Regions from separate parts of the Streptomyces sp. NPDC048411 genome, predicted to be linked through region 4. Evidence: riboswitches for the same ligand, from Rfam matches in the RefSeq annotation. Region 4 holds a riboswitch; each other region holds the start of a gene.

What was found. A riboswitch is a leader RNA that binds a small molecule or an ion and turns the genes downstream of it on or off. The one in region 4 is predicted to bind cyclic di-AMP.
Region 1: it holds a riboswitch for cyclic di-AMP, as region 4 does, so the genes downstream of both, AB0915_RS35875 (LysM peptidoglycan-binding domain-containing protein) here and AB0915_RS09215 (LysM peptidoglycan-binding domain-containing M23 family metallopeptidase) in region 4, are expected to answer to the same signal.
Region 2: it holds a riboswitch for cyclic di-AMP, as region 4 does, so the genes downstream of both, AB0915_RS20340 (transglycosylase family protein) here and AB0915_RS09215 (LysM peptidoglycan-binding domain-containing M23 family metallopeptidase) in region 4, are expected to answer to the same signal.
Region 3: it holds a riboswitch for cyclic di-AMP, as region 4 does, so the genes downstream of both, AB0915_RS00265 (M23 family metallopeptidase) here and AB0915_RS09215 (LysM peptidoglycan-binding domain-containing M23 family metallopeptidase) in region 4, are expected to answer to the same signal.

What each region holds. Positions count from the first base shown of each region.
Region 1 is NZ_JBEZKL010000188.1:3,879-8,113, reverse strand. Features, by position in the region: gene AB0915_RS35885 (aromatic acid exporter family protein) at 1-857, shown strand, start outside; gene AB0915_RS35880 (DUF5996 family protein) at 1,010-1,963, opposite strand; cyclic di-AMP (ydaO/yuaA leader) riboswitch at 2,536-2,721, shown strand; gene AB0915_RS35875 (LysM peptidoglycan-binding domain-containing protein) at 2,726-3,493, shown strand; gene AB0915_RS35870 (GMC oxidoreductase) at 4,000-4,235, shown strand, end outside.
Region 2 is NZ_JBEZKL010000054.1:35,855-40,089, forward strand. Features, by position in the region: gene eno (phosphopyruvate hydratase) at 79-1,365, opposite strand; gene AB0915_RS20340 (transglycosylase family protein) at 1,668-2,399, opposite strand; cyclic di-AMP (ydaO/yuaA leader) riboswitch at 2,403-2,574, opposite strand; gene AB0915_RS20345 (transglycosylase family protein) at 2,875-3,774, opposite strand; gene AB0915_RS20350 (cytochrome P450) at 3,880-4,235, opposite strand, start outside.
Region 3 is NZ_JBEZKL010000001.1:52,890-57,124, forward strand. Features, by position in the region: gene AB0915_RS00255 (HPr family phosphocarrier protein) at 150-431, shown strand; partial or broken gene AB0915_RS00260 (GntR family transcriptional regulator) at 625-1,343, opposite strand; gene AB0915_RS00265 (M23 family metallopeptidase) at 1,558-2,340, opposite strand; cyclic di-AMP (ydaO/yuaA leader) riboswitch at 2,354-2,520, opposite strand; gene AB0915_RS00270 (pitrilysin family protein) at 2,729-4,111, opposite strand; gene AB0915_RS00275 (pitrilysin family protein) at 4,138-4,235, opposite strand, start outside.
Region 4 is NZ_JBEZKL010000017.1:6,510-10,744, reverse strand. Features, by position in the region: gene AB0915_RS09225 (STM4011 family radical SAM protein) at 1-832, shown strand, start outside; gene AB0915_RS09220 (SGNH/GDSL hydrolase family protein) at 883-1,728, opposite strand; gene AB0915_RS09215 (LysM peptidoglycan-binding domain-containing M23 family metallopeptidase) at 1,895-2,815, opposite strand; cyclic di-AMP (ydaO/yuaA leader) riboswitch at 2,819-2,976, opposite strand; gene AB0915_RS09210 (alpha-galactosidase) at 3,259-4,235, opposite strand, start outside.

The DNA.
Region 1 (4,235 bases), on a different contig from region 4:
TGCTCGTCCTCGGCGTCTCCCAGGTCGCCGCCACCGCCTGGGACCGCGTTCTGGAGACCCTGATCGGTGCGGGCGTCGGCCTGTTGTTCAACCTGCTCGCACCGCCCGTATGGGTGCAGAACGCGGGCGTGTCCATCGACGAACTGGCGCGGGAGATGGGACGGATGTTCCGGGCCATTGGCGAGGAGGTCGGCGGCCACATCTCCGTCCCGGAGGCGGCGGCGAGACTGCACGACGCCCGCAGACTGGACCACGACATCGTGGCCGTCGACGCCTCGCTCCGGCAGGCCGAGGAGAGCCTCCTGCTCAACCCCCGGATCCGGCAGGGCCTTCTGTACCGCATCGTCCTGCGTACCGGACTCGACACACTGGAGATCTGTGCCGTTGTCCTCCGTGTGCTGGCCCGCACGCTGACGGACCTGGCCAAAGCCCGGACCGGGGAAACCATGTTCCCGCAGGACGTGGCCGCTTCGCTCCGGGAACTCTTCGCGCAGATGGCCGACGCCATCGAGAGCTTCTCCACGCTGATCACCACCCCGGTGTCCGCCAATGCCGAGGAGGCGGAGTCGCGACTTGCCGCCGCACTGGCCGCCAGTCGCGCCACTCGGGACGTGGTGGCCGACCTTCTGCTGGAGGACGTCCAGGAGCACCCCCGACAGTGGCAACTGCACGGTGCGCTGCTCGCCGAGGTCGACCGCATTCTCGATGAGCTGGACATCGACAAACGCGCTGAACGCCTTGGCGAGGAACTCGACCGCCACTCCGCTGAACTGCACGAACGCCGTCCCCGGCTCGCCGCACTGCGGCGGCGGCTCGGCAGCCACCGGGCCCCGCAGCCGACCGTCCCGGGAGGGTGAGGGTGAGGGCGAGGCGAGATCGAGACCGAGGAATATGACGAGGGATTGGAGCGGCTCCTGCCCACCTCGCATCCGGTCGCCCAGCCGACCCCGGGTCCCCAGGGCAAGGTCCCCGCGGACCGGGAGCGGCAGCTGCACTGAAGCCGCGCTCCTCACCCACCGGCAGACGCACGGGTCCTCAGGCACGGATCGGTGATCCCGCCGGGACAGGCGAGACGGTCGATGTCCCAGCCGGCGCGCCCCGCTCCGGCCTGATAGGCGCTTTCGTAGAAGGCGAGTACGGCCGCACGGGGATCGCTCTCGGTGCGGGCCGCGTCGTACGGCAGCACCGCCAGGTGGCTGCCGCCACGATCCACCCATTGCGCCGACACCGGAGTGAGCGGTTCCTCCGCCAGCCGCGCCGGTTCGGGAGCGGTGTACGAGTAGAACGCGGGCGCGGCGAACGTGTCGTCACCGAACCAGAAACCGAAGCTGATCACTTCCCGGGAGTAGGCCTCTCGCGTCACCGGGTCGATCTGCTGGGGCTGGTCGATCTGACGCTCCGCAAAGCGGGTGTGAGCAATATCGAAGGTGTGCCAGAAATGGTGCACGGGGCTGACTTTCCCCGAAAATCGCGCGGCGAATTCCTCCAGTACCAGGGCCACTTGACTGAGGACCTGCCAATACCGGTTGGCCTGTTCGGGATCGTATGCCGCGTGCTCCGTATCCTCGGCGAACGGCCGGTCGGCGTCAGGCAGATCGAATGGCTTGGGCAAATTGATATCCACCTTGATGCCCAGCGTGTCCAGGGCAGCCATGACCTTCTGGTGGAAGGACGCCACGGACTGGCCCGAAAGCGGGAACGAGACCATCACGCCGTCCAGTCTTGTGATGACGAGTCGATGGCCGACGAAGTCGAAGTCCACCGTGAAAATCGGGTTTCCGTCGATCTGCCCCATGGGGCGGGTGGTGATACCGCGGCCCGTGAGGTGAAACGGAACGTTCCACCAGTGATTGCGCCGGACACTGGCCGCGAGGCGGATCTTTCCGACGACCTGCGCGAAGCGGTGGAGCGTCTCTTTGGTGTCACGCCACTCGGCGAGCGGCATGGGCGGGAACAGCTCCATCGCCATCACCTCTCTCGTGCTGCCGGACGGTTCCGGCGGGTGGGCAGGGCGTTCTTCCGCACCATCATGGCCACGCCGAAGGTGTGCGGCATCTCGTGCGGCCGCCATGGTGTCGTTCGCGTGAACCTGCACGACCTGGCCGGTGGGCGGCCACTCGCGCGCCGCAGTCGGCGCAGGCGGGTGACGCGCGGTCGCTCCCGGCCGTTTCCCCGGGGACGCCCTTCCCGGCGAGTCGAAGGCCGGGTGCCTGCCCCTGACGCCAAAATCTCCTGAATGTCGCAATTTTGGCGATAAAGGGAAGTTGCTCGCTGCTCTGGTGAATGCGTAACCCGAGCAGGCCCGAGGGTCTGCGCGCCGGGCAAATCGCCCTTTTCGGACCGAGTGGCGAGAGTCACCTTCCGGGCCCGCGGACGCAGCGACGTGTCGCCCGGTTCCCTTCTGCGCCAAGAAAGTTGGCTTTGCGGACCGGGGTGGATTGCGAAAATTTCCGCGACTCGATCTTGTAAATGAATTGTGATCGAGAAATGGGGGCTTGTTCAGGTCGGAGTTTCTCGCCTACGGTCACCGTCAATCCGGATGGAACGCCGAATCCTGCCGCCGTCCGGGAACCCGACCATTCACGTACGGCAGGAGCGGGGGACCCGCGCAATCCGCCGATCCGGTATCCGGAACGGCTAGGGGTGAAGTCGTATTCCCATACGGCGAGGCAACTCCAGCCTCAACCCGACAGCTCACCTCGTAGGCGACGGAGAGGAATGCGCCATGCCCGCACAGGTTAACCACCGTCGTCGTAAGTCCAGTTCGCTGACTCGCGGATTCATCGCCGTGAGCACGGGCGGAGCCGCTCTCGCGCTTCCGATGATCGGGGCAACCGTTGCCTCGGCAGCGCCGGCGCAGCCTGCCACCGCCGCCGTCGCCAAGACAGTGGCGCCCGCTGCCGCCCCCGCCAAGCCGACTGCCGTGCGGGCAGCTACGCCCACCGTCTATTCCGTGATAGCCGGCGATTCCCTTTACAAGATCGCCCTGAGCTATTCCGTGAGCGGCGGTTGGCAGCAGCTGTACAAGGACAATCGAGCGGTCATCGGAGCAGACCCCGGCGTCCTTCACGCGGGCCAGAAGCTCACCATCGGCGCCACCGCGCCCGCGGCAGTCGAGTCCACGACGGCCACGAGTACCGCCGCTGCCGTCACCGCGAAGCCTGCGACGTACACGAACGACCTCGACGGCTGGATCAAGGAGTCGCTGGCCGTCATGGCCCAGCACGGCATCCCCGGCAGCTACAATGGCATCCACCGCAACATCATGCGCGAGTCCGCGGGCAACCCCCGGGCCATCAACAACTGGGACTCGAACGCCGCCAAGGGCACGCCGTCCAAGGGGCTCCTGCAGGTCATCGACCCCACGTTCCGGGCCTACCATGTGCCCGGTACGTCGATGGACCCCTACGACCCGGTCGCCAACATCACGGCCGCGTGCAACTACGCCGCCGCCAAGTACGGCTCGATCGACAACGTGTTCGGGGCCTACTGACGCCCGGTTGCGTTGATTCAGGCATGACGGGTGGCGAGGGTCCGATGGGGCTTCGCCACCCGTTCCCGTCGGTGTAGTGCACGGGAGACCATGCAGAAGTCGAGAAGTCAGCCCGCCTCGCTTCGCATCCGGCGGCGTCGTCGGATGTCACGCACCAGCTGCCAGAGAGTAGTGGCCTGCAGCAGGCATGCACACGCGACTGACCATCCCGACTCATCTCCGGCCGGATACGCCTGCAGCGCACCCATGACGAGCATGAGGCAGAGCAGAACACCCAACGCCGATATGGCCAGGCCGACCCGATCGGTCACCTGTGAATGGTCATGGATCAATCGAATCGATGCCTAGGGTGGGACCAGGTTCGGGCCACTGAGGCCGGCCCGCCTGACGCACGGCATTGATCCGGGGCGCCTCCGTCGGGCGCATGTTACCCATCGGTATGTAGTGACTTAACGCGCGAACAGCAGTAGAACCAGTTTCACTCTCTGGAGAGTGAGGCGTGTCACATGAGTGACTTTACCATGCACAATGCAGGCCCCAAGGGCGTTTCGCGTCGAAGGTTCATCGCAGGAACTGGTTCTATTTTAGGAGCCGTGGCCCTCGCGGGTCACACCACCCCGGCCCAGGCCGGGGTCGGCTCCGCAACCGCCCCGATCGACTCCGGGGCCCATGTCCCGGCCCTGGTCATCGGCACCGGATACGGCGGCTCCGTTGCCGCGCTGCGTCTCGCGCAGGCAGGCGT
Region 2 (4,235 bases), on a different contig from region 4:
TGCTGATCAGTCAGCGGAGCGCTGTGCTGATCAGTTCGCAGAGCGCTGTGCTGATCAGTTCGCAGAGCGCTGTGCTGATCAGTTCGCAGAGCGAAACCGCGGGAACGCGGAGCGGCCCGCGTACACCGCCGCGTCGTCGAGGATCTCCTCGATGCGCAGCAGCTGGTTGTACTTGGCGACGCGGTCCGAGCGGGCCGGGGCGCCGGTCTTGATCTGGCCGCAGTTCACCGCGACGGCGAGGTCGGCGATGGTGACGTCCTCGGTCTCGCCGGAGCGGTGGGACATCATGCACTTGAAGCCGTTGCGCTGGGCCAGCTCGACGGCGTCCAGGGTCTCGGTCAGCGAACCGATCTGGTTGACCTTGACGAGCAGGGCGTTGGCGGAGCCCTCCTCGATGCCGCGGGCCAGGCGCTCCGGGTTGGTGACGAACAGGTCGTCGCCGACGATCTGCACCTTGGCGCCGAGCTTCTGGGTGATGACGTTCCAGCCGGCCCAGTCGTCCTCGTACAGCGGGTCCTCGATGGAGACCAACGGGTACGCGGAGACGAGCTCCTCGTAGTACTCGGTCATCTCGGCGGCCGAGCGGGACTTGCCCTCGAACTCGTACGTGCCGTCCTTGTAGAACTCCGAGGCGGCGACGTCGAGCGCGAGCGCGATGTCCTTGCCCGGGGCGTAACCGGCTTCCTTGATGGCCTCGATGATGAGGTCCAGGGCGGCGCGGTTCGACTCCAGGTTCGGCGCGAAGCCGCCCTCGTCGCCGAGACCGGTCGACAGGCCCTTGGTCTTCAGGACCTTCTTCAGCGTGTGGTAGACCTCGGCGCCCCAGCGCAGGGCCTCGGAGAAGGACTCCGCGCCGATCGGCGCGATCATGAACTCCTGGATGTCCACGTTGGAGTCGGCGTGCGACCCACCGTTGAGGATGTTCATCATCGGGACGGGCAGCAGGTGCGCGTTCGGGCCACCGAGGTAGCGGAACAGCGGCAGGTCCGAGGCCTCGGACGCGGCGTGCGCGACGGCCAGCGAGACGCCGAGGATGGCGTTGGCGCCGAGCGAGCCCTTGTTCTCGGTGGCGTCCAGGTCGAACATGGCCTGGTCGATCAGCCGCTGCTCGGTGGCGTCGTAGCCGACGAGCTCCGGGCCGATCTGCTCGATCACGGCGAGGACGGCCTTCTCGACGCCCTTGCCCTGGTAGCGGTTGGGGTCACCGTCGCGAAGCTCAATGGCCTCGAACGCACCGGTGGAGGCGCCGGACGGCACAGCAGCACGGCCCGTGCTGCCGTCGTCGAGGCCAACCTCGACCTCGACCGTGGGGTTTCCGCGGGAGTCGAGGATTTCCCGGGCTACGACGACGTCGATGGACGGCACGAGGCATCTCCTTCTGGGATATGACGCTGGTTGTGCAGGGTCGCTTTGGCCTTGCGACAAGAGCCTAACCGGCTGGGCCGCCTCGGTCCGCCGACCGCCCGCCCCCTGGGACGAAAAAGGACCCAAGGGCACTCGTAGCAGGGCAAAGGTCCAGATTTCTACTGGACGGTAACGACAACGGTTGAACAGTGAATACGAAAAACCCCGACCCGGCACGTACGGGGGAATCCGCGCCGGGTCGGGGTGCTCGGGGAGGAGAGAGCCCGTGTCTACGGGGAGCCCGTGTCCACGGAGCGCCCGTCCTACTTCGTCAGGTGGAGCTGCTGACCCGGGTAGATCAGGTCGGCGTCCTGGACGATGTCCTTGTTCAGCTTGAAGAGCTGCTGCCAGCCGCCCTTCACCTTGTGCTGCGCGGCGATCTTGCTGAGCGAGTCGCCGGACTTCACCGTGTACTCGCCGTCGCCCTTGGCGACCTTCTCGCCGGTCGGCGTGGTGACGGTCTTCTTGGGGGCGGTGCCGCGGTCCGCGCGGGAGGCGGCGGGGGCCTCGGTGCGCTCGGCCGGCTTCGGCGCGGCCTGCTTCGGCGCGGCCTGCTTCGACTGCTGCGCCGGGGCGTTCTGCTGCGCGGTGGAACCGGTGTCGACACCCGGGTCGACACCATCGTTGGTGAGGCGACCGGCGCCGGCACAGCCCCAGGCACCCGGGCCCTGCATGGCGAGGAGCTTCTCGGCGGTGGCGATCTGCTGAGCCTTGGTGGCGAGGTCGGCACGCGGGGCGTACTGCGTACCACCGGCGGCGGCCCAGCTGGACTGCGAGAACTGCAGGCCGCCGTAGTAGCCGTTGCCGGTGTTGATGGACCAGTTGCCACCGGACTCGCACTGGGCGACGGCGTCCCACGTGGCGACGGAGGCGGCGGAGGCACCGGTCGCACCCATCAGAGGAGCGGCGATGGCGGCACCGGTGACACCGGCGAGCGTGGCGACACGGACGGCCTTGGACGGGCGACGGTGCTTGCCCTTGCTGTTCAGCAGCATGGAACTTCTCCTCACCGACGCCTACGAGGTGAGCTGTCGGGTTCGGGCCAAGTGAGTTGCCCGGTCGCATGTCCTAGCACGCGACTTCACCCCGAGCCGGTCCTGACGGTCTTTCGACCATCGGGCCCGGCGGCTTACCTGGGTCCCCCGCTCCTGCCTACGGCGCTTTACGCGTCTGTTCCCTTCGACCGACGGCAGGATTCGGCGTGACGGTCGACGGGGCCCGCGGTGCGAGCGGTTCCGACCGTAAACGTATGCAACCTCGACATTCAAAGATGGGCATAACGGACAATCAGTCCTTACCTGCATCCGAATGCGCAGCGTTTTCGCAGGTGAGGGGCGATGCGGACAGACCCGGCAGGCGCGACACGCCAATTGACGCAAAGAGACCCATGTCTCACTTACGCATAAGCGGACATAGGTCCCTGAACTACCCCGGTTTCTGGGGTGCTTTTAGCCGTTTATCAGACTGCTCTCACTTCGACTTCACGCCGAGATCGAGGCTCTGGCCAGGCAGGATGAGGTCCGGGTCGCCGCCGACCGCACCCTTGTTCGCCTTGTAGAGAGCGGGCCATCCGCCGGGAACCTTCTGTGCGTCAGCAATCGCCGAGAGGTTGTCGCCCGGCCGGACGGTGTAATCGCCGTCGGCCGCCACCGCGCGCGTGTCGCGCCCCTCACTGTTGCCGCGGGAAGCATGCCGGCCCGAGTCCCGGCCACCGCCCCTGCCCGCACCCTGACTCACCTCGGAGGCCGGCGCGCCACGGTGCTTGCCACCCGCCTCATTTCCGGGGACGTCGGACTTCTGGGGCGAGTCAGACGAATCAGACTTCTTGGACGGTGATGTGGCTGACGGCTCTGCCGACGGCTTGTGCGACGCGTTGCCCGACGCCTTGTGCGACGCCTTGTGCGACGCCTTGGCGGACGGCGCCTCGGACGCGTCCCCGCCCTTCGCCGGTTCGGCCGACGGCACGACTCCCGGGTCGACCCCCGGCAACACCCCGTCCTCCGTGAGCCCGGAGATGCCCGCACAGCTGGGCCACGCCTTCGGCCCCTGGTCCTCCAGGACCTTCTCGGCGACCGCTATCTGCTGTGAGCGGCTGGCGAGGTCCGCGCGCGCGGCGTACGCCTCACCGCCGTACGACTTCCAGGCATCCTGCGAGAACTGAAGACCGCCGTAGAAACCGTTGCCGAGGTCGGCGCTCCACATCCCGCCGCTCTCGCACTCCGCGACCCGGTCCCAGGTCGTGGCGTCGGCGGCGTGCGCACCGGCCGCACCGAGCAGGGGAATAGCGATGGCCGAACCGGTCACGCCTGCGGCGACGACGATCGCGGGTGCCTGGCGAGGGCGACGGTGCCTGCCGTTCGCGGAGCCCATGGGATTGCCTTCCGTGTGACTGACAAGTGACTGGTGAGTCGAACGGTGAACGTAGCGGCACTCGAACGCTTGTCACAAGTCGATGCAGCGCAGATCACGTGAAAGTCACAGAGTTGACAGAGTGTCACCCTCATCGGAACGCCGGCCGGGACCGAACTCCACCGGAAGCGTGCGCAGACCACGCATGATGAGTCCGCCACGCCAGCGCACATCGGCAGGTTCCACCGCAAGCCGCACATCCGGGAGGCGCCTCAACAGCGTGGCCAGGGCAGCCTGTCCCTCCAGTCGCGCAAGCGGTGCTCCCAGGCAGTAATGGATGCCGTGCCCGTATCCAAGGTGCTGATTGTCACGCCGCGCGAGGTCAAGGGTGTCCGGGTTCGCGAACCGTTCCGGGTCCCGGTCGGCGGCGGCGAGCACCACCAGTACGGGGTCACCCGCCACGATCCGCTGCCCGCCGAGGA
Region 3 (4,235 bases), on a different contig from region 4:
GCGATCAGCGGTCGCGTAGGGCCCGGGGCCGAGGCAGTCTGAGAGCTCCGACCGGCCGTGCTGCACGGGCCGGGGCGCGCGTCGGCGGGAGACAGCGCACTGCGTGAGAGTCTGGTCTAGACAACCATTGATTTGTGAAGGGCAGAACCATGGCTGAGCGTCGCGTCAATGTCGGTTGGGCCGAGGGCCTGCACGCCCGCCCTGCTTCCATCTTCGTTCGTGCGGCCACGGCGTCCGGCATCCCCGTGACGATCGCCAAGTCCGACGGCCCCCCGGTGAACGCCGCCTCCATCCTCGCGGTGCTCGGCCTCGGCGCGCACGGCGGCGAGGAGATCGTGATCGCCTCCGAGGCGGACGACGCGGAGGCCGCGCTCGACCGGCTGGCGAAGCTGGTCACCGAGGGGCTCGAGGAGCTCCCCGAGACCGTCTGATTCCAGGGTTCCGATCAGGGGGAAGCCTTTCCGGCCAGTTCCTGTCGGGTCCATTTCTGTGACGGAGCCGCGATACCCCCAACCGGGACCGCGGCTCCTGCGTTTCCTGATACCGGCAATGCCTCCGGAGCGAATTTCGGGCAGCCCAAAGAAAGACCCGCGTACTTAATTCACTTTGTATACGGCGCAGGTGTTAACGCCGGCCGCTCGCGATGTTTACGGCATGTTGCGAATTCCTCACCCGGCCGCCGGAACGGGGGCGCCGGCATCACGGCCCGGAGCACCGCCCGCGCGGCGCAACCGGTGCGCGGCGGCGGCCCGCTCGGCGTGCTGGGCGGCCAGCGCCCTGGCCCGTTCCGCGTCGCCGCGCCCCACGGCGTCCACGATGGCTCCGCGCTCGCCCCAGCAATCGGCCAGACGGGCCGGCTGCTCGACCGCGTACATCCAGGCGATCTTGTGGCGTAGCTGGGTGAGCAGCGCGACGAGCCCGGGGCTGCCGGACGCCTGGGCGAGCGTCTCGTGGAACCAGCCGCCCAGGGAGCGCAGATCCTCCCCCTCACCCCGCCGCGCTCTGTCCTGACCCAGCCTGACCAGGCCGCGCAGCACCTTGAGGTGCGCCTCGGTGCGGCGTTGTGCGGCACGGGCCGCACCGAGCGGCTCCAGCAGCATCCGCACGTCCAGAAGGTCGGCGGCCTCCTGTTCGGTGGGCTCGGCGACACAGGCACCGGCATGTCGGCGGGTGACCACGAAGCCCTCGGACTCCAGGGTGCGCAGCGCTTCCCGCACCGGGACACGGGATACCCCGTAACGACGCGCGAGCAGCTCCTCGGTGAGTCTGCCGCCGCGTTCGAAGACACCGGAGACGATGTCGTCACGGATTGCCGTACATACCGATTGCGCCGGAATACGCATGTCCGAACCTCCGCCTTAATCCCCCGCGAAACGCGGCCGATCGACGCCTGTTCCGTGACTCTATTGCACGGCGGCTGCATTTCCGAAGCCGGGCCGAAAACCATGAATACCCTTTGACCCGGGGACGGTTCCGCGGGGCGGTTCGGCAGGAACGGACACGCCGAAGGCCCCGGCGGAAGCCGGGGCCTTCGGCGTATTGCGGATGGGACGTCGGTCAGACGTTCACGCCATGGGCGCGCAGGTACGCCACGGGGTCCATGTCGGAGCCGTACGAAGGCGTGGTGCGGGCCTCGAAGTGGAGGTGCGGTCCGGTGGAGTTGCCGGTCGAGCCGGAGAGGCCGATCTGCTGGCCTGCGCCGACGCTCTGGCCGACGGAGACGCCGATCGAGGAGAGGTGGCCGTACTGGGTGTACGTGCCGTCCGTCATCCGCAGCACGATGTTGTTGCCGTATGCGCCACCCCAGCCCGCCTCGACGACCGTGCCGGCGCCGACGGCGACGACGGAGCTGCCGGAGGCGGCGTGGAAGTCGATGCCCGAGTGGCGGCCGGAGGACCAGAGGGATCCGCTCGACTTGTAGCCGGTGGTGACGTACGAACCGGCGACCGGGAGCTGGAAGGAGCCCAGGCGGGTGCGCTCGGCGGAACGGGCGGCGCGGGCCTTCGCGTCACGGGCCGCCTTGGCGCGGGCCTCGGCCTTGACCTTCGCCGCCGCGTCGGCCTTGGCAGCCTCGGCAGCCTTCGCGGCGACGTCGGCCTGGCGCTTCTGCACCTCGGCCTGGGTGGCCACCTGGTCGGCGAGGGCATCCTCGATGGCGACGATCTGGGTCAGACCGGTTTCATCGCCGGAGGGGGCCTCGGCATCCGTGGCGAGGGCCGGAGAGGCCAGTCCGCCGATGACACCGGTGGTCGCCAGCGTTGCGACTCCGGCGACGCGTGCGCTCCTGCGCTTCAGGCGGCTCGGGGCACGGTGCTTCCCGGTGGGGCGGGTGAACGCCATGAAGTAGCTGGTCCTTTCCTTCCTTCTCGCCTACCGGGTTAGCTGACGGGTTCGGAGCAGGAAGGTCTCCTACGGATCCCCGGCCTCACAGGAGGTCGCGGCATCCGATGCACCCCAGGGACTGCGTGGGTCCCCGGCTCCCCAGGCTCGCGCCTGACGGGGACTCGGCGATCACTGCCCGGCGCCACGGATGCGGCATACGAGTGACGGACAGCGGAGCCGACGCTAGGCGGGGGCACTTTCATTCACCAAACGGACAGGGCGCTTTGTAGCGCATCCCACAGAGCAAGCAAGGAACTTTCGTCTCAAATCGGGCAAAAAGGAAGACCCTGGCGGGAAGCGACTCGCCAGGGTCCCTCTTCGCCCCCCTTTGCGGGGCTTTGGTGCATCAGCCGGTGACGACCGACACCTCTCCGATGCCCAACGCCCTGACCGGCTCCTCGATCTGCGCGGCGTCGCCGACGAGAATCGTGACCAGCCGGTCCACGGGGAAGGCGTTGACCACGGCTGCGGTCGCCTCGACCGTGCCGGTCTCGGCCAGGCGGGCGTACAACTGCGCCTGGTAGTCATCCGGGAGGTGCTGCTCGACCTGGTCGGCGAGCGTGCCGGCGACGGAGGCAGCCGTCTCGAACTTCAGCGGGGCGACACCCACGAGGTTCTGCACAGCGGTCTCGCGCTCGGCGTCGGTCAGCCCCTCGGCCACCAGGGTCCGCAGGACCTTCCACAGGTCGTCGAGCGCCGGTCCGGTGGACTCCGTGTCCACCGAGCCGCTGATCGCCAGCATCGCCGCGCCGGTCACCCCGGAGGCGGAGTCCGGGGCCGTCGAGCGCAGGACCTGCCCGAAGGCCCGCACGCCGTAGGTGTAGCCCTTCTCCTCGCGCAGCACCCGGTCCAGCCGGGAGGTGAGTGTGCCGCCCAGGCAGTAGGTGCCGAGGACCTGGGCCGGCCACACGCTGTCGTGCCGGTCGGCGCCGATGCGGCCGATCAGCAGTTGCGTCTGCACGGCGCCCGGACGGTCGACGATCACCACGCGGCCGGTGTCGTCGGCGGTGATCGGCGGGACCGGACGGGGCTCCACAGTGTTTCCGGTCCAGTCGCCGATGGTGTCGGCGAGCAGGGCGTCCAGGTCGATACCGGTGAGGTCGCCCACGACGACGACGGTCGCGGTGGACGGCCGGACATGGGCCTCGTAGAAGGCGCGCACGGCCGCGGAGTCGATCCGCTCCACCGTCTCCTCGGTGCCCTGGCGCGGGCGTGACATCCGCGACGTGGCCGGGAAGAGCTCCTTGGAGAGCTGCTTGGCGGCACGCCGGGCCGGGTTGGCCTGCTCGTGCGGAATCTCGTCGAGCCGGTTGTTCACCAGTCGCTCGATCTCGCTGTCGGCGAACGCGGGTGCCCGCAGCGCCTCGGCGACCAGCCCGAGCGCCTTGGCCAGCCGGGAGGCCGGAACCTCCAGGGAGACCCGCATGCCGGGATGGTCGGCGTGCGCGTCGAGGGTGGCGCCGCAACGCTCCAGCTCAGCGGCGAACTCCTCGGCGGAGTGCTTGTCGGTGCCCTCGGAAAGGGCCCGCGCCATGATCGTGGCCACGCCGTCGAGGCCCTCGGGCTCGGCGTCCAGCGGGGCGTCGAGGAAGATCTCGACCGCGACGACCTGCTGGCCGGGACGGTGGCAGCGCAGCACCGTCAGCCCATTGGGCAGGGCGCCGCGCTCGGGTGCGGGAAAGGCCCAGGGCCTGGCCGTGCCGGGGGTCGGCTGCGGGTGGTACTCCATCGTTACTCCAGTCGCGGCAGCGTCGCTCACTTGTCCGCCCCTTCGTGCGCGTCGGTGTCGGTGTCCGTCTCGTCGGCTTCCGCGTCGGCGGATTCGGCCGGCTCGACCGGCTCGTAGACGAGCA
Region 4 (4,235 bases):
TCCGGAGCAGCTCCGTGCCGACCGCGCCGCGCTGGAGCGGTTCACCGCGTGGGCGGCGGCGCAGACCAGGGACAGAGTCTCCGTGCTGTTCACGCCATGGGGCGAGGGGCTGGTCCGTTCCTGGTACCGCCGCGCGTTGGTGGAACTGGCGCAGCTGCCGCACATCGGCCGGGTCGCGATCCAGACCAATCTCAGCGGTCGTACACGGTGGCTGGCCGAAGCCGGTGGAGCCGACCGCGACAAGATCGCGCTGTGGTGCACGTACCACCCGGGGCAGACACCGTACGACCGTTTCCTCGCCAGGTGCCGGGAGCTGTCCGCCCTCGGTGTCCGGTACAGCGTCGGTGTCGTCGGTCTCGAGGAGCATTTCGACGAGGCGCGGCGGCTCCGTACCGACCTGCCCGACGAGGTCTATCTCTGGGTCAATGCCGCTGAGGGGCAGAGCTACACGGACGAGGATGCGGACCGCTGGACGGCCCTCGACCCCCTCTTCCCGTACAGCCGTCACCCGCACCGCTCGGCAGGCATGCCCTGCCGGACCGGCGAGTCCGTCATCTCGGTGGACGGCGACGGCACGGTGCGCCGCTGCCACTTCGTCCCGGCCGAGCTCGGCAACCTGTACGACGGCAGCTACCGGCGTGCGCTCGGCCCGCGGGCCTGTCCGCTCACCGTCTGCGACTGCCACATCGGCTATGTGCATCTGGAGACGCTGCCGTTGTACGACGTCTTCGCGGGTGGCGTCCTGGAGCGCATACCGGCCCGACGCCCCGGCATACCGGCGCCCTCGGGGCGCCGGTTCCTGCCGGTTTCCCCCGTCGCCGGACAGGCCTGAGAGGCAGAAAGGGAACGGGCCCGTCCGGCCGATGAGGCCGAAGCGAGGACCTAAAGCGGCAGGAGGTCCGGCCGCTTCGCCTCGACGTTGTCGCCGGAGGACTCGCCACGCAGCCGCCGCCCTATCCACGGAACCAGGTACTCACGCGCCCAGTGGATGTCGTCGCGCCGGACCTCCAGCGTGCCGCGCTGTGCCTGCGGGGGCCACTCCTGGTCGGGGTCGGCCGGCACATCGAGGCCGAGGACCTGGGCGGCGCGCAGCGCGACCCGGGTGTGCCCCTCGGGCGACAGATGGAGCCGGTCGTCGTCCCAGGCGCGCCGGTCCTGCACGGACTTCAGCGACCACAGGTCGAGGACCGGGCAGTCGTAGCGATCGGCGATGGAGCGCACATGGGCGGTGTACGTGGCGATCTTGCCGCGCAGATGGCGCAGGACGGGAACGCCGCGGGTGTCGAAGCCGGTGGTCACCAGGACGGTGCCGACCGAGTCGGTGAGCTCGGCGACCGCGCGCTCGAAGCGCTCGGCCACGTCGTCGGGGTCGGTGCCGGGCCGGATGATGTCGTTGCCGCCCGCGCAGAAGCTCACCAGATCGGGGGCGAGCTCCTTGGCGCGCGGTACCTGCTCCTCGACGATCTGGTCGAGGAGGCGTCCGCGTACGGCGAGATTGGCGTACCGGAAGTTTCCGTGCGCGGAGCCCTCGGGGCTCGTCGCCGCGTCGGGGTCCGGGAGCTGGTCCGCGAGAAGTACCGCGAAACGGTCCGCCCAGCCGACGAAGGTTCCGTCCGGGCCGGGGTCTCCGACTCCCTCGGTGAAGCTGTCGCCAATCGCTGCGTACGACCCGATGGCGCCATGCCGGTTGATGACGCCACGTTGATTGTTTCTCGAATCGTCTGCCACAAGCGCACATCCTGCACCGCCGAATGTGACCTACGCGACCGTAATAAGGGGTTGACGGGTGGTGAGATAGACCACCCGGTCAGGTTTTGGTAAACGGGGAATAAGCGAAGGGGCGGCGCGCCGCTGCGCACCGCCCCTTCACCGAGCCGACCGGATCAGCCGTGGATCAGACGTAGATCCCGTGCGAGGCCAGGTAGGCGATCGGGTCGATGTCCGACCCGTACGCCGGGCCGGTGCGGATCTCGAAGTGCAGGTGCGGGCCGGTGGCGTTGCCGGTGGCACCGGAGAGGCCGACCTGCTGGCCTGCGGTCACGGTCTGGCCCGCAGAGACGGAGAGCGAGGACATGTGGCCGTACTGCGAGTAGTGGCCGTCGGCGTGCTTGATGACGACCTGGTTGCCGTACGCGCCACCCCAGCCGGCGGTGACGACCGTGCCGGAGGTGATCGCCTTCACGCTGGTGCCGGTGGCGACCGGGAAGTCGATGCCCGTGTGGCTGCCGCTGGACCAGTTGGAGCCGGAGGCGCGGTAGGCGGTGGTGTGGTTGCCCGGGACCGGGTGGACGTAGCCGGAGCTGTTGCTCTGGCCGGCCGAGGCGGAGGCCGGGGTGGTCTTGACGGAGTCCGAAGCCTTGGACTGCGACGCGGACTTGTCGGCCGAGGAGGTCGACGGAGCCGGGGCGGACTGCGTGGTGTCCGTCGTCGCGGCGGAGCCGGCCGCCTTGCCGCCGAGCGTCAGCTTCATGTCCGGGAGGATCAGGCTCGGGTTCTCGCCGACGACCGCGCGGTTGTCCTGGTACAGCTTCTGCCAGCCGCCCTCGACCTGCTGCTCGGCGGCGATCTTCGACAGGTTGTCACCGGCGACGACGGAGTACGTCCGGGTCTCGACCTGCTTCTTCGCGACCGGAGCGGCCTCGACGGCGGCGTGCGTGGCTGCCGACTGCGCGGTGGGCGCGGCCTGCTCCGCGGCGTGGGCACCGGTGGCGCCGAGCAGCGGAAGGGCGATGACGGCCCCACCGGCACCGATGGCGGCGACGCCACGGGCGATCGTGCTGGACTTGGTACGGCGATGCTTACCCGATGCGGGCATGAAGAATTTCCTCTCCGGCGCCTACGAGGTGAGCTGTCGGGTTCGGGCTGGAGATGCCCGGTCGCAGTTCGCGACTTCACCCCGAGCCGGCCGGATCTCTCCGGGCGGCGGCTTACCTGGTTCCCCCGCTCCTGCCACACGTGAGTGGGTGCGAATTCCGGGCGGCGGCAGGATTAGGCGGTCCGTCCGGATTGAGGGTGACCGTAGGCGAGCGAGGGCGACGGAAACAAGCCACCCATTACTCAACGGAATCCGCGCCGGGAAATCGGCGCGGAATCCTGGTCACCCTCCGTGGATTACGGATCTTGGCTTTCCGCGCGACGTCCGGAATACCCATCCGTGGCGCCACCACACACCGTCACGAATATGATCCCGCTCACGAGGAGGGCGTCATCTCCCGTAGAAATAGGCAATGTTCCACTAAAAGACGCAATACGGACATGTCACGAGCGTTCGCCACGTCGGAGCCTCAACACCTTCGCGTCCAGGTTCCCCCTCAGCCCGGTGTGCAGACCCTGATGCAGCAGCACGGCACCGTGGTGGACCGCCCCGGTGTCCAGGTCGGTGTAGGTCGCCGCGGGGTCGAGCCCGCGCAGCCGTAGGGCCGGCGGCCGCTCCCCGTACCGCTGTGCCTCCAGCCACATCAGCACCACGGCCTCGTTGCCGTGCACGTACTGCACGGCGCTGAGCCCACCGCGCGGGGCACGCAGCCGGTACAGCGCGCCGTGCTGCACCGCGGGACGGATCTCCTTGTAGAGATCCACCCAGCTCCGCGCCTCGGCCAGCTCCTCGTCACTCCACTCGGTGAGATCCCCGCCGACCCCGAGCACCCCGGCCATCGCGCTGACGAAGCGGAAGCGCAGCGAACTGACCCTGCTGTTGAGCTGGACATTCGGACTGTCGGTGACCCAGGCGGCCATCACCCGCGCCGGATGGATCTGTCCGAAGCCTTCCTGGATGGCGAGACGGTCGAGCGGGTCGGTGTTGTCGGAGGTCCACACCTGGTCGGTACGGGCGAGGATCCCCAGATCGATCCGGCCACCGCCGCCCGAGCAGGACTCGAAGGCGACGCCGGGGTGGGCGGCCCGCAGCCGGTCGATCAGGGCGTAGAGCGCGTCCACATGCGCGATCCAGAGCTTCTGCGGATAGCCCTCGCCCGGCCAGCCCACATCGGTGAAGCAGCGGTTGAAGTCCCATTTCACATAGTCGATCGGGGCGCTGGAGAGCAGCCTGTCGAGCTGCTCCCACAGATGGTTCTGCACATCGGTCCGGGCCAGATTGAGCACCAGCTGATGACGGAATTCGGTCCGGGTCCGCCCAGGGAAGTGCTGCACCCAGTCGGGGTGCGCGCGATACAGATCACTGTCGGCGTTCACCATCTCCGGCTCGACCCAGATGCCGAACTGCATGCCGAGTCCGC